Regions from separate parts of the Rhizobium sp. BK377 genome, predicted to be linked through region 3. Evidence: predicted binding sites of a transcription regulator. Region 3 holds the regulator's gene; each other region holds the start of a gene.
What was found. The regulator LexA, encoded in region 3, represses DNA repair genes until DNA is damaged. The targets are predictions, from matches to a motif close to TGTTCNNNNTGTGTTCNG.
Positions count from the first base shown of each region.

Region 1: a site for LexA is predicted at 1,750-1,767, ahead of FHT92_RS24770 (ImuA family protein). Genes of this name have one in related genera too.
Region 2: a site for LexA is predicted at 1,437-1,454, ahead of FHT92_RS08460 (fibrinogen-binding protein). Genes of this name have one in related genera too.

Region 1 covers NZ_JACIAC010000007.1:206,690-209,951, reverse strand. The annotation lists gene FHT92_RS24775 (Y-family DNA polymerase) at 1-1,024, opposite strand, end outside; gene FHT92_RS24770 (ImuA family protein) at 942-1,700, opposite strand; gene FHT92_RS24765 (hypothetical protein) at 1,905-2,213, shown strand; gene FHT92_RS24760 (Ku protein) at 2,368-3,262, shown strand, end outside.
Region 2 covers NZ_JACIAC010000001.1:1,707,210-1,710,471, forward strand. The annotation lists gene FHT92_RS08455 (response regulator transcription factor) at 1-596, opposite strand, end outside; gene FHT92_RS08460 (fibrinogen-binding protein) at 1,467-2,411, shown strand; gene FHT92_RS08465 (hypothetical protein) at 2,549-3,262, shown strand, end outside.
Region 3 covers NZ_JACIAC010000001.1:98,674-101,935, reverse strand. The annotation lists gene FHT92_RS00470 (ComEC/Rec2 family competence protein) at 1-1,195, shown strand, start outside; gene lexA (transcriptional repressor LexA) at 1,176-1,901, opposite strand; gene FHT92_RS00460 (VOC family protein) at 2,097-2,984, shown strand; gene kdsA (3-deoxy-8-phosphooctulonate synthase) at 2,981-3,262, shown strand, end outside.

The DNA of each region.
Region 1 (3,262 bases), on a different contig from region 3:
GCGGCTCGGCCATGATTGCGGCGAGGACCATTCGCTCGATCCCGTAGCCCGGATCGATTTTCTCGATGCGGTCGCATAACAGTTTGGAGAGACGGGCCGGGTCACGCACAGGCTTCGCCAATCCGGCTCGCAGGGACTGCCTCGTATTGTCAACCCGATGGATGATGAGATCGGACCGCCTGACGCCGAGACCGCGGCTCTCCAGTTCCGTCGTCAGCTGGCCGACCAGGCGTCGGACGTATTTCGCGATCGTCTCGGCAGCACCGATCGGTTCCTGAAAATTGCGCGACACCTCGACCAGCTCCGGCGTGCGAAGCGGCTCGATCGGTTCGGCGACGCGCCCGAACAACTGGTCGAGCCGTCTTCCCGGCTCCGGACCGAACCGAAGCGTCAACGGCGCGCGCGGCAGTACCGACAGTTCGCCGACTGTCTCGATGCCCATGGCCCTCAATCCCTGGGTGGTATCCAGCGGTAGTCTCAGGCAGTGGATCGGCAGTCCGACCACCGCCTTTGCAAGACCTCCTATCGGAACGACCGTCGTCTCGGCAGATGTCAGGCGGGCGACCGCATGGGCGGCACCCCGCGTGTCGGCAACTGCCGCCCGTGCTGTGAGACCCCGCGCGCGAAGCATGTTCACCAGTCCCGAAATCAGCCGATCCTCGCCCCCCTGAAGATGGTCGGCCCCTTCTGTGTCCATCACGATCCCGTCGGTACCGTCCACTGCGACGACCGGGCTGTACTGCCGCAGCGCCCACAGCGCCAGGCGTTCGAGCGCAGCAGCGTCCGCGGTGGGGTCGGCATCGACGGTCACAAGATTGGAGACCATCGCCTGCGCCTTGCTTGCCGGCATTCCGGAATGGAGACCAAGCTTTCGGGCGTTATTATCCGCAGCCGAAATCCAGCGTTTCGATCCGCTTTTGGCGATCACCACCAGAGGCTGGTCAGCCGGAACTGCGTCCTTGCCGTGCCGTCTGATCCGGTCTGTCGGCAGAAACGGGAAGTAAACAGATACGACCCTTGGCATCACAGGCTCCTATTTCGAACTCAGCACACTCGCCTGCTTTCACGCGCATCAATTCGGCCAGCCACCTGGCCCGGCCTACTCCGGAAACGGGTAACGGCTCAGAGGGCAGCACGCTGATCCGCCATCTTGTCGTCGACGCTGTCGGCTGACCGTAGTCAGAGGCCTCGGATTGTCTCCTCCACCTCCTGAGAGCGATCGCCATCGTGCCGGTCTTCTCGGCAGCCAGATGCAGGCGGCGCGACGCGGTCATCGGCAATCGGACCAATTCCCCGATCACAGCTGCAAGACCTCCGAACGCCAGGCCCTCTTCCATTGATGCCAGAACATCCTCCTCGCGATCGCTTTCGCAAAAGATGACCCGATCGGGGTGCAGTCCCGCTTGCGAGACCGCCGGAAAAAACAGGTCAGGCCTCGTCAGGCACCAAAGCACCTTGCCCTTCATGCGCGCCGCTATTCCGGCCACCATCAAAGCGGCAGCCGCGCCATCCACCGTTCCCGTCCCGCCACCTGCGAACTCGTGCAGAGCACCGCAGCCCAGTCCTCCGCCAGGAAGGCTCTGGTCAATCTCCGGAACGCCGAACGGCAGGACAAGCGGTTTGGCTCGCTGACCTCTTTCGAGGTGTCGAATGCGCTCCCTCAATTCGAAAATAATGGGCTTCGCACTTGCCTGGGCCATGGCTGTTCATCATTCAGATTCAAGTTTTCTAATTGCGCAACAGCGCATATGTTCCTTATTTGTTCCTTGAATGAATGTGAGTCAACGCGCATGTATCGGGTGAATATTCCTATACGACGACAATCTATACTCGAGTTAATCGAAAAAACATCTAAAAATCAAACCAATAGCTGGTCGATCGCGACTGTATCCAAGATGTCATCGATGAGAAAAAATACCTATAACCAGCTGACCATCCGCGAATTCCGCGATCCGATTATTTCCGTTGAATGCCTCGCATGCGATCGCCGCGCCGATCTCGACCGCCAAGCATTGGTCAAGCAATACGGAGCGAGCCTCAGCTTCGAGCAGCTTCGAAGACGCATGTCCATGGGTTGTCCGAGAATGGTTTCACTCGATGGGATCGACCGATGCCAGACCCGGTTTCCAGGTCTGATCGACGCGCGAATGCCCCTGGAGGCAGCCGACGGGGAACGACCTCAAATGAGGCGGCGCCTTCGCCATACCCCTTGAGGCTGCCCTTGGGCCGTGGAATTTGCGACGCAGACGTGCTGGAATCGCCTTCTCAACATCAGGTGGCAAGCCATTGAAATTAATTCGTTTCGCATCGGAACGAATCACCTTCGCCAGACTTGAGTCGACAATCGTCGATCAGGAGTATCGCGTCATGGCGCCAGGACATCGTGCCCAATGGAAGGGGTTCTTGAAGGTTGGAGAGGTGAGCTGCGGCGTTGCGCTCTATACAGCTGCCTCAACAGCAGAGCGTATCACCTTCAACACGGTCAACAAGGCGACGGGCAACCGGGTGAACCGCATCTTCGTCGACAGCGAGACCGAGGAGCCGGTGCCGAAAGAGGAACAGACGAAGGGTTTCGAGATCGACGATGGTCGCTACATCATGATCGATCCGGAGGAGATCGCCGCGACCATCCCCGAGAGCAACAAGACCCTGGAGATCGAAGCCTTCGTCCCCTGCTCCGAGATCGACGACGTCTATTTCGACAAGCCTTACTACCTGACGCCGAGCGACCGGGTGGGATCCGATGCGTTTACACTGCTGCGGGACGGAATGAAGAGAGCGAAGGTCGCGGCGATCGCAAGGACCGTCCTCTTCCGACGCATGCGCACGGTTCTCATCCGCCCGCATGGCGCCGGCATGATCGCAAACACTCTCCAATACGATTATGAGGTCCGCTCGTCGAAGACGGCGTTCGAAGAGATACCCAAGCTGAAGATCGAGGGAGAGATGCTCGATCTTGCCAAGCATATCATTTCGACGAAGATTGGCGAGTTCGACCCGGCCACTTTCGATGACCGCTATGAGCGGGCTGTCGCCGAACTGGTCCGCGCTAAACTCGAAGGCAGGTCCCTTCCCAAACCGAAGAAGGTGCAGGTTTCGAAGCCGAACGACCTTTTGGCCGCACTTCGAGAAAGTGCCGGCCTTGCAGGCAAGACCACAGAACAGCCCAAGCGCACCGCCGCCAACGCCAACAAGGGCACGGGCAGGCAAAGTGCCGCGCGCCGGGCAGCTAAAACCGCTACACCAGCCGCCTCGCAGCGTA
Region 2 (3,262 bases), 1.6 Mb from region 3:
TCGAGGATCTGCACCTCGCGCGTGGTCAGAGCCGCCATGCTGTTGCGGCGAAGCTTCAGCGCATTGGCACGCGCTGCGTCGACGGACTTCGTCTGGTATAGCGAGGGCTCAAGTTGTGCCGTCGCGCGGTTGGACAGGCGACCTAGAAGTGCGGATGGAAAATGCTCGCCGCCCTTCATCAGCAGGTCGATTGCCGCCATGAAGACATCCAGCCGCAGATTGAGCGGAAGGACGCCATCGACGACGCGCGCTTCGACAAGACGGCTGATATAGGGTTCCATCATGTCGATAGCTTCGACGACAAGGCCGATGGATGCGTCCGGACGGCTTTCACGAACGACCTGCAGCGCATCGTGCAACTCGGCGCCGGCGACATGATAGAAAAGAACAAGCCGCATGTCTTGAATATCCTTCTCGGATATGGACTGCGCGCTCGATACGCTTACGACATCGAAATTCGGGAATTTCTTTGCCAATGCCTCAACCATGCATTCGGAGAACAAGTCCGCCTTAGCGATTACCAGGACTGTTTCTCCGTTCGGGCTCAGTCTTCTTGCCTGATCCGAATTTCCGACTTCCGACCCAACCATGAACATATACGCCTCCCCTAGCGCTACACTTTACAAAACTCGGAGCATCTACTCCCATTGGCGCGATGGCGGGTATTACATGCCAACGAACATTGCCCCTAGGCATGTGACCGCCTTATCTTTTAGGCATTTCTTAATTATGGTAATATGAATTACGAAGGAAAGAAATGGCCCAAATGGGTTAGTTGTCACAAAGTTATATTTATTTTTTGCCACTTTATGGTTGTATTTCAGACAAGAAACATACCAGCGGGCGGTATTTCAACTAAATCACGATATAAAGCGGCGTGTATTAGTTCGAGACATACGAAAGCAACGTGGTAATGAACAGATGATATTTTAAAATAAGAGAGAGAACCTTACGGGCTTAACTTCGCTATATCGCTATCATTCGAAGCAGTCTGATTCCGAGGCATGGAATGCTGTCCCGAATTCGTACACAGCTTCGCCGGGTCTGCGATCCGGCGCGGCTTAATCAGTGTGCTGAAGCCGCCTCTCGGATGCCTTAGCCCGAATTGATATCTATCGGGACCCATTTTTTTCCATCAGTCTGCGATAGTCGCCCAAGCGGTGACGTGAAAATCAAGTATCGGCATGTGTTTTTGATACTTGGTCTTCTTTCGAGGAAACTCAAAAAGAAGTTCGACTGTCTTGCTCGCGCTCATATCGAGTCCGGGACCGGATCTGTGCGTCTTTGTACTGAGTAGGCACTATCCCAATACAGAATTTGGCCAACAAATCGCGATAATCTGCAGGTGAAAAGGTACCAAGTACATCTGCCCATATTAGCGCAATGGAGCAAGCGCGAGCAAAGATCCCATTTGAGATGAGAGGGACTTCGAAAGCTGCTCCAGTTTTTTTCTGGAGGGAACTGTAATGCCTTATGATTCCAAGGGTTCGGATGACGACACCGTCAAGGTGGGCGCTTTGGCCGATGGCTTTTCCAGCGCCATAAATTCGACCGAAATCGATGACGATTCCACAGGTTACGTCGGCGGTATCGCCAATGGCGACAATCGCAATAACACCGACAACAGCACGGACGTCAACGTCAATGCCGACGTGGACGTGAAGGCCGACAACGGCGACAACCGCGACAATGAATACGACTGGTCCTACAAGTCGGACGACGACACCAAGACGACCACCATAAATGACAACGACACAACCACCACCACGAAGTCGGACTACGACTGGAGCTACGATTCCAAGTCTTACAGCGACAACGATACTACAACGATCAGCGACAACGACACGTTCACCAAGACCGAGACTGACATTAAGACGGTCACGGATACCAAGACGACCAGCGACAGCTTCAACAAGACGGACACGGATTTTGCCGTCATCCATGATGTCAAGGACTTCGGAAACCTCGGCGTTGCCGGCCACGACCTTACCTTTGACATCGGCGATGACTTCTCCTTCACCCTCGATGTCGACAGCATTCTCAACAATTCGCTGAACGGCGAGGGCAACGACACCGGTTTCAGCATCGTCCAGGCGAACCATCTCGCAGATCAGGATCAGGCCTGGAACGTCAGGATGGACAACGCCGGTGCTCAGAATCATCTGAATGCGGATGCCGGCACCGCTCATGGTGCTGACGGCGTCGATATGGACGGCAAGAGCTGGGATCTCAAGACAGGCGACGACGTCGCAGGCACTTCGACGGCAGATGCTTCCGCGATCCTTGCCAACTCGGGCTTCCATCTGGAGCTCGTGCAGGGCGCCAACATGCTCAGCAATACAGTCGACTCCAGTGTCATCGGCGGCAACTCGCATGTTTCCGATGTCGGCGACGACAGCAGCGGACACTAACCTCCTAGACCAAGAAAGGACTGCACCGGCCTCGGCCGGTGCAGTTTGAATGCTTGCGTGCGAATTGACGAACAGCGCGGCTCCAGCAGAAGGGGATCGCATGGCCGGTCGTTTCTTCGACAGGGAGGGCCAAGGCAATGCAAATCGAGAAATTCTCAGAAATCATCGCCCATTTCATCGGCATATTCGAAACGACGACCGAAGAGATGAGGCTGCGTGCGGAGCTGACGGAGGGCACGGGTCCTGCGGAAAACGATCCGGCGCTCGACGATCTGGTCAACAGCGCTCCCGCCTTCGCTTCCGATCTCATGCTCAAAGATTACGATCCCGACGTCGACTACAGAAGTGTGAGCTATGATATCCTCTACAGCAGTCCCCATCGGTTCGGCCGTCCCTTCGAGGAAAGCCTCGAAAAGCTTTCCGAAATCGCCCACCGCGACGTGCCGCTGCCCCGGTTCGGCAGCCCGCAGGACATTGATGTCGAAGCCGAGGAAAAGCTGGAAGTTTTCAATGGTCCCGGCTCGGCGAGCGGATACGCCACGCAAATAAACATGCTCGATGACGATGATTTCCTCGACATGACGAATGGCGACCATGCCCCGCGCGATACGAACTTCGTTAGCGAACGGCTGGCCGAGTTCAGTGCAGATGCCGAAATCTTCACTCCCTTTGCCAGCCTGCAACGGACCGACACTTTCGAAGGTGTCAAGCAAACTGCCGATGAGATGGAAGCCTATATTCGGGCGGTAAAGGATTCTGGCCGAGCCCCGATCGGAACGACCGAACCGCCGGCAGACAATCCAAATAATCAGGCCCATGATTTCGTGCTGGCGGGTGACGAGATCTCCGGA
Region 3 (3,262 bases):
CGTCTCGCCATCGGAAGTGCTCGGACCAAGCTTCCAGATGTCTTTCGCCGCGACGCTTGCCCTGGTTGCCGGCTACGATCTCTGGAAGGGGCGCCCGATGCGGGAGAATGCCTTTGCCAAGCTGCCGATCATGAAACCCTTCTTCGTCGTCGGCGGATTCTTCGGGGGCGTCTTCCTGACGTCGTTGATCGGTGGTTTCTCGACGGCACTGTTTTCGATCGAGCATTTCCACCGCCTGACTGCCTATGGCCTGCCGGCAAATCTCGCGGCTATGCCGGTTATTTCCTTCATCGTCATGCCGGCCGGGATGCTGGCGATGCTGCTGATGCCTTTTGGCCTTGATGGTCCGGTATGGCAGGTTGCAGGCTTCGGGCTTGATCTGGTGATAAAAATCGCAACGACGGTATCGGGCTGGGGTGGCAATATTGATGTGGGCCGCTTGCCCGGTTGGTACTTCCCGGCAGCCGTCTTCGGCTTTCTGCTGCTGACCCTGCTCAGAACCCGTCTGCAGCACATGGGAACCGCAATTGTGGCGGTCTCAACGCTTGCTGTAGTGCTGCTTCCGTCACAAGCGATGCCCGACATCGCCATTTCCGAAGATGGCGGCCTAGTCGCTATAATCGACGGACAGGCGATGGCTTCGAACCGTGAAAAGCCGCCCGCCTTCATCTTCGAACAATGGCAGAGGGCACTTGCGATCGAAGAGCATCAGAAGCCGGTTATGCTCCAAGTTGCCAAGGCGCCACCCACTGCGCCAGACGGCAAAAGGCTGCAGCTCTCGCCAGAACAACAGGATGAAGCGAGAGAGGCGATGAAACAGTCAGTTGCCACCGGTCGCCCTTCACGCTTCTCCTGCCTGAAGAGCGCCTGGTGCACCGCCTTGCTCGGCAATGGAAAGAAACTGACCGTCATCGACAATGCTGCCTATCTCGGGCCCGCCTGTGATACGGCTGATATTGTCGTGACCGCTGTTCGATTGCGCTTCGACCGTTGCCGTTCCGGCGCGCTGCTCTTTACCGGCGAAACGCTGCGCAAGACGGGTTCTGTTGAACTTCGATTCACCGATAAAGGAGCGGAGGTCGCAATCGCATTCGACACATTGCGGCGCCCTTGGATGCGCCACCGCGCCTATGACTGGCGCAGCAACACATTCGCAGACGCCAGCCTGTCGCCGGTCAGTGATAGCGGCGAATGAGGCCGACGAGCTTGCCCTGGACCTTGACACGGTCCGGTGGAAAAATGCGGGTCTCGTAAGCAGGGTTTGCTGCCTCGAGCGCAATCGATGCGCCCTTGCGGCGGAAGCGCTTGAGCGTGGCTTCCTCGTCATCGACCAGCGCGACGACGATATCGCCCGGATTGGCGGTGCTGCCATTGCGGATAATAACCGTGTCGCCATCGAAAATCCCGGCTTCGATCATCGAGTCGCCGCGAACTTCGAGGGCATAATGCTCGCCTGAACCCAGCATATCGGCGGGAACGGTGATGTCATGCGTATTGTTCTGGATTGCCGAGATCGGAACACCGGCAGCGATGCGGCCCATGACGGGAACGGAGACCGCATTGCTGTTATCGGCCGCGGGTGCGGGCTTTGCCGAGGCAGGAGGTGCCACCGGCTGGGGTTTGCCAAGACTGCCCTCGATGACGCTCGGCGAAAAGCCGCGCCGCTGCTGCAGGCTTGGGTTATAGGCTTCCGGCAATTTGATGACTTCGAGCGCACGAGCCCGGTTCGGAAGCCGGCGAATGAAACCGCGTTCCTCGAGCGCCGTGATCAGCCGATGGATACCGGATTTTGAGGCCAGATCCAGAGCGTCCTTCATTTCGTCGAAAGACGGCGGAACGCCTGACTCCTTCATCCTTTCGTGAATGAAAAGAAGGAGTTCCTGTTGTTTGCGCGTAAGCATGGCGTCTAACCCCATCTTGAAACAAATCCAGAACGGACACTATATGTTCCATATGTGTTCTGCAAGTAGCTAAATTTTCGTAAAACTTCTGTTCATTCTGTCGAGAATTTTATTTTTCTTGGCCCCCAAGCCTTCCCGGCCTTGTCTCATGGCGCTTGCTGAAGCACATCTCCTTGTAGTTGCTGGAGGGAACTGATGAGCCAAGAAACGCTTCCGATCGATCATCTCGTTTTGCCGGTTACCGATATTGATCTTGCGCGCGAAAGGCTGGGCAAGCTTGGCTTTACCGTCGCGCCCGATGCCCGACATCCCTTTGGCACGGAAAATGCCTGCGTTTTCTTCGCCGATAAAACCTATATCGAGCCGTTGGGTGTGGCGAGTGTGGAGGAAAGCGAGGAGACGGCGCGTGAGGGGAATGTTTTTACTGCCCGCAACCAGGCTTTCCGCTTCCGCTGCGGCGGCGAGGGACTGTCCGCCATCGCCTTCGCGACAGCGGATGCGAGGCATGAACATGCTCGGTTCGCGAGGGACGGCATAAGTGCAGGTTCTGTGCTGCAGTTCGAACGTCCTGTGAAAATGCCTGATGGTACCGAAAGCGTTGCCGGCTTTCGGCTCGCTTTTGCCGGCGATCTCCGGGCGCCGGATTTCTTTCTCTTCGCTGTCGAGCGCGTCAACCCGCTTCCTGCCGACCGCAGCGCGCTGGAGACTCATGCCAACGGCGTGACAAACATTGCCGAGATTGTTCTCACCGCGCAGGAGCCGGCAGCCTTCAGCGAGTTCGTTCGCACGGCCGCAAAAGCTGCCTCTGCGGAGGAAACGAGTTTCGGGCTGGACGTCCCTACCGGAAAAGCGAAAATCAGCCTGATGACCCCTGAGGGGCTGGAGGCCTACTACGATCTGGTGATACCGGATACCGATCGCGGCCTGCGCGGCCGGGCCGTCCTCTTTGCCGTCGGCGATCTGGCCGTGACAGAAGCGCATTTGGCTGCTAACGGGGTGACCTATACACGCAAGGGCAACCGTATTCTGGTGAAGCCCACGCCCGGACAGGGCGTGCTCTTCGCCTTCGAGGAAACATCATGAGCTCCACTACCAATGCAGAGGTCCGGATCGGCGAAGGCGCTGGCCAGGTTCTGTTTTCCAATTCCGCCAAGCTTTCGCTCATCGCAGGCCCGTGCCAGATGGAAAGCCGCGAGCATGCTTTCATGGTTGGTGGCACGCTGAAGGAGTTGTGCGCCAAGCTCGACATCGGCCTCGTCTACAAGACCTCCTATGACAAGGCGAACCGTACCTCTATTTCCGCCAAGCGCGGTATCGGCTTGGAAAAGGCAATGGAAGTTTTTGCCGATCTCAAGAAGGAG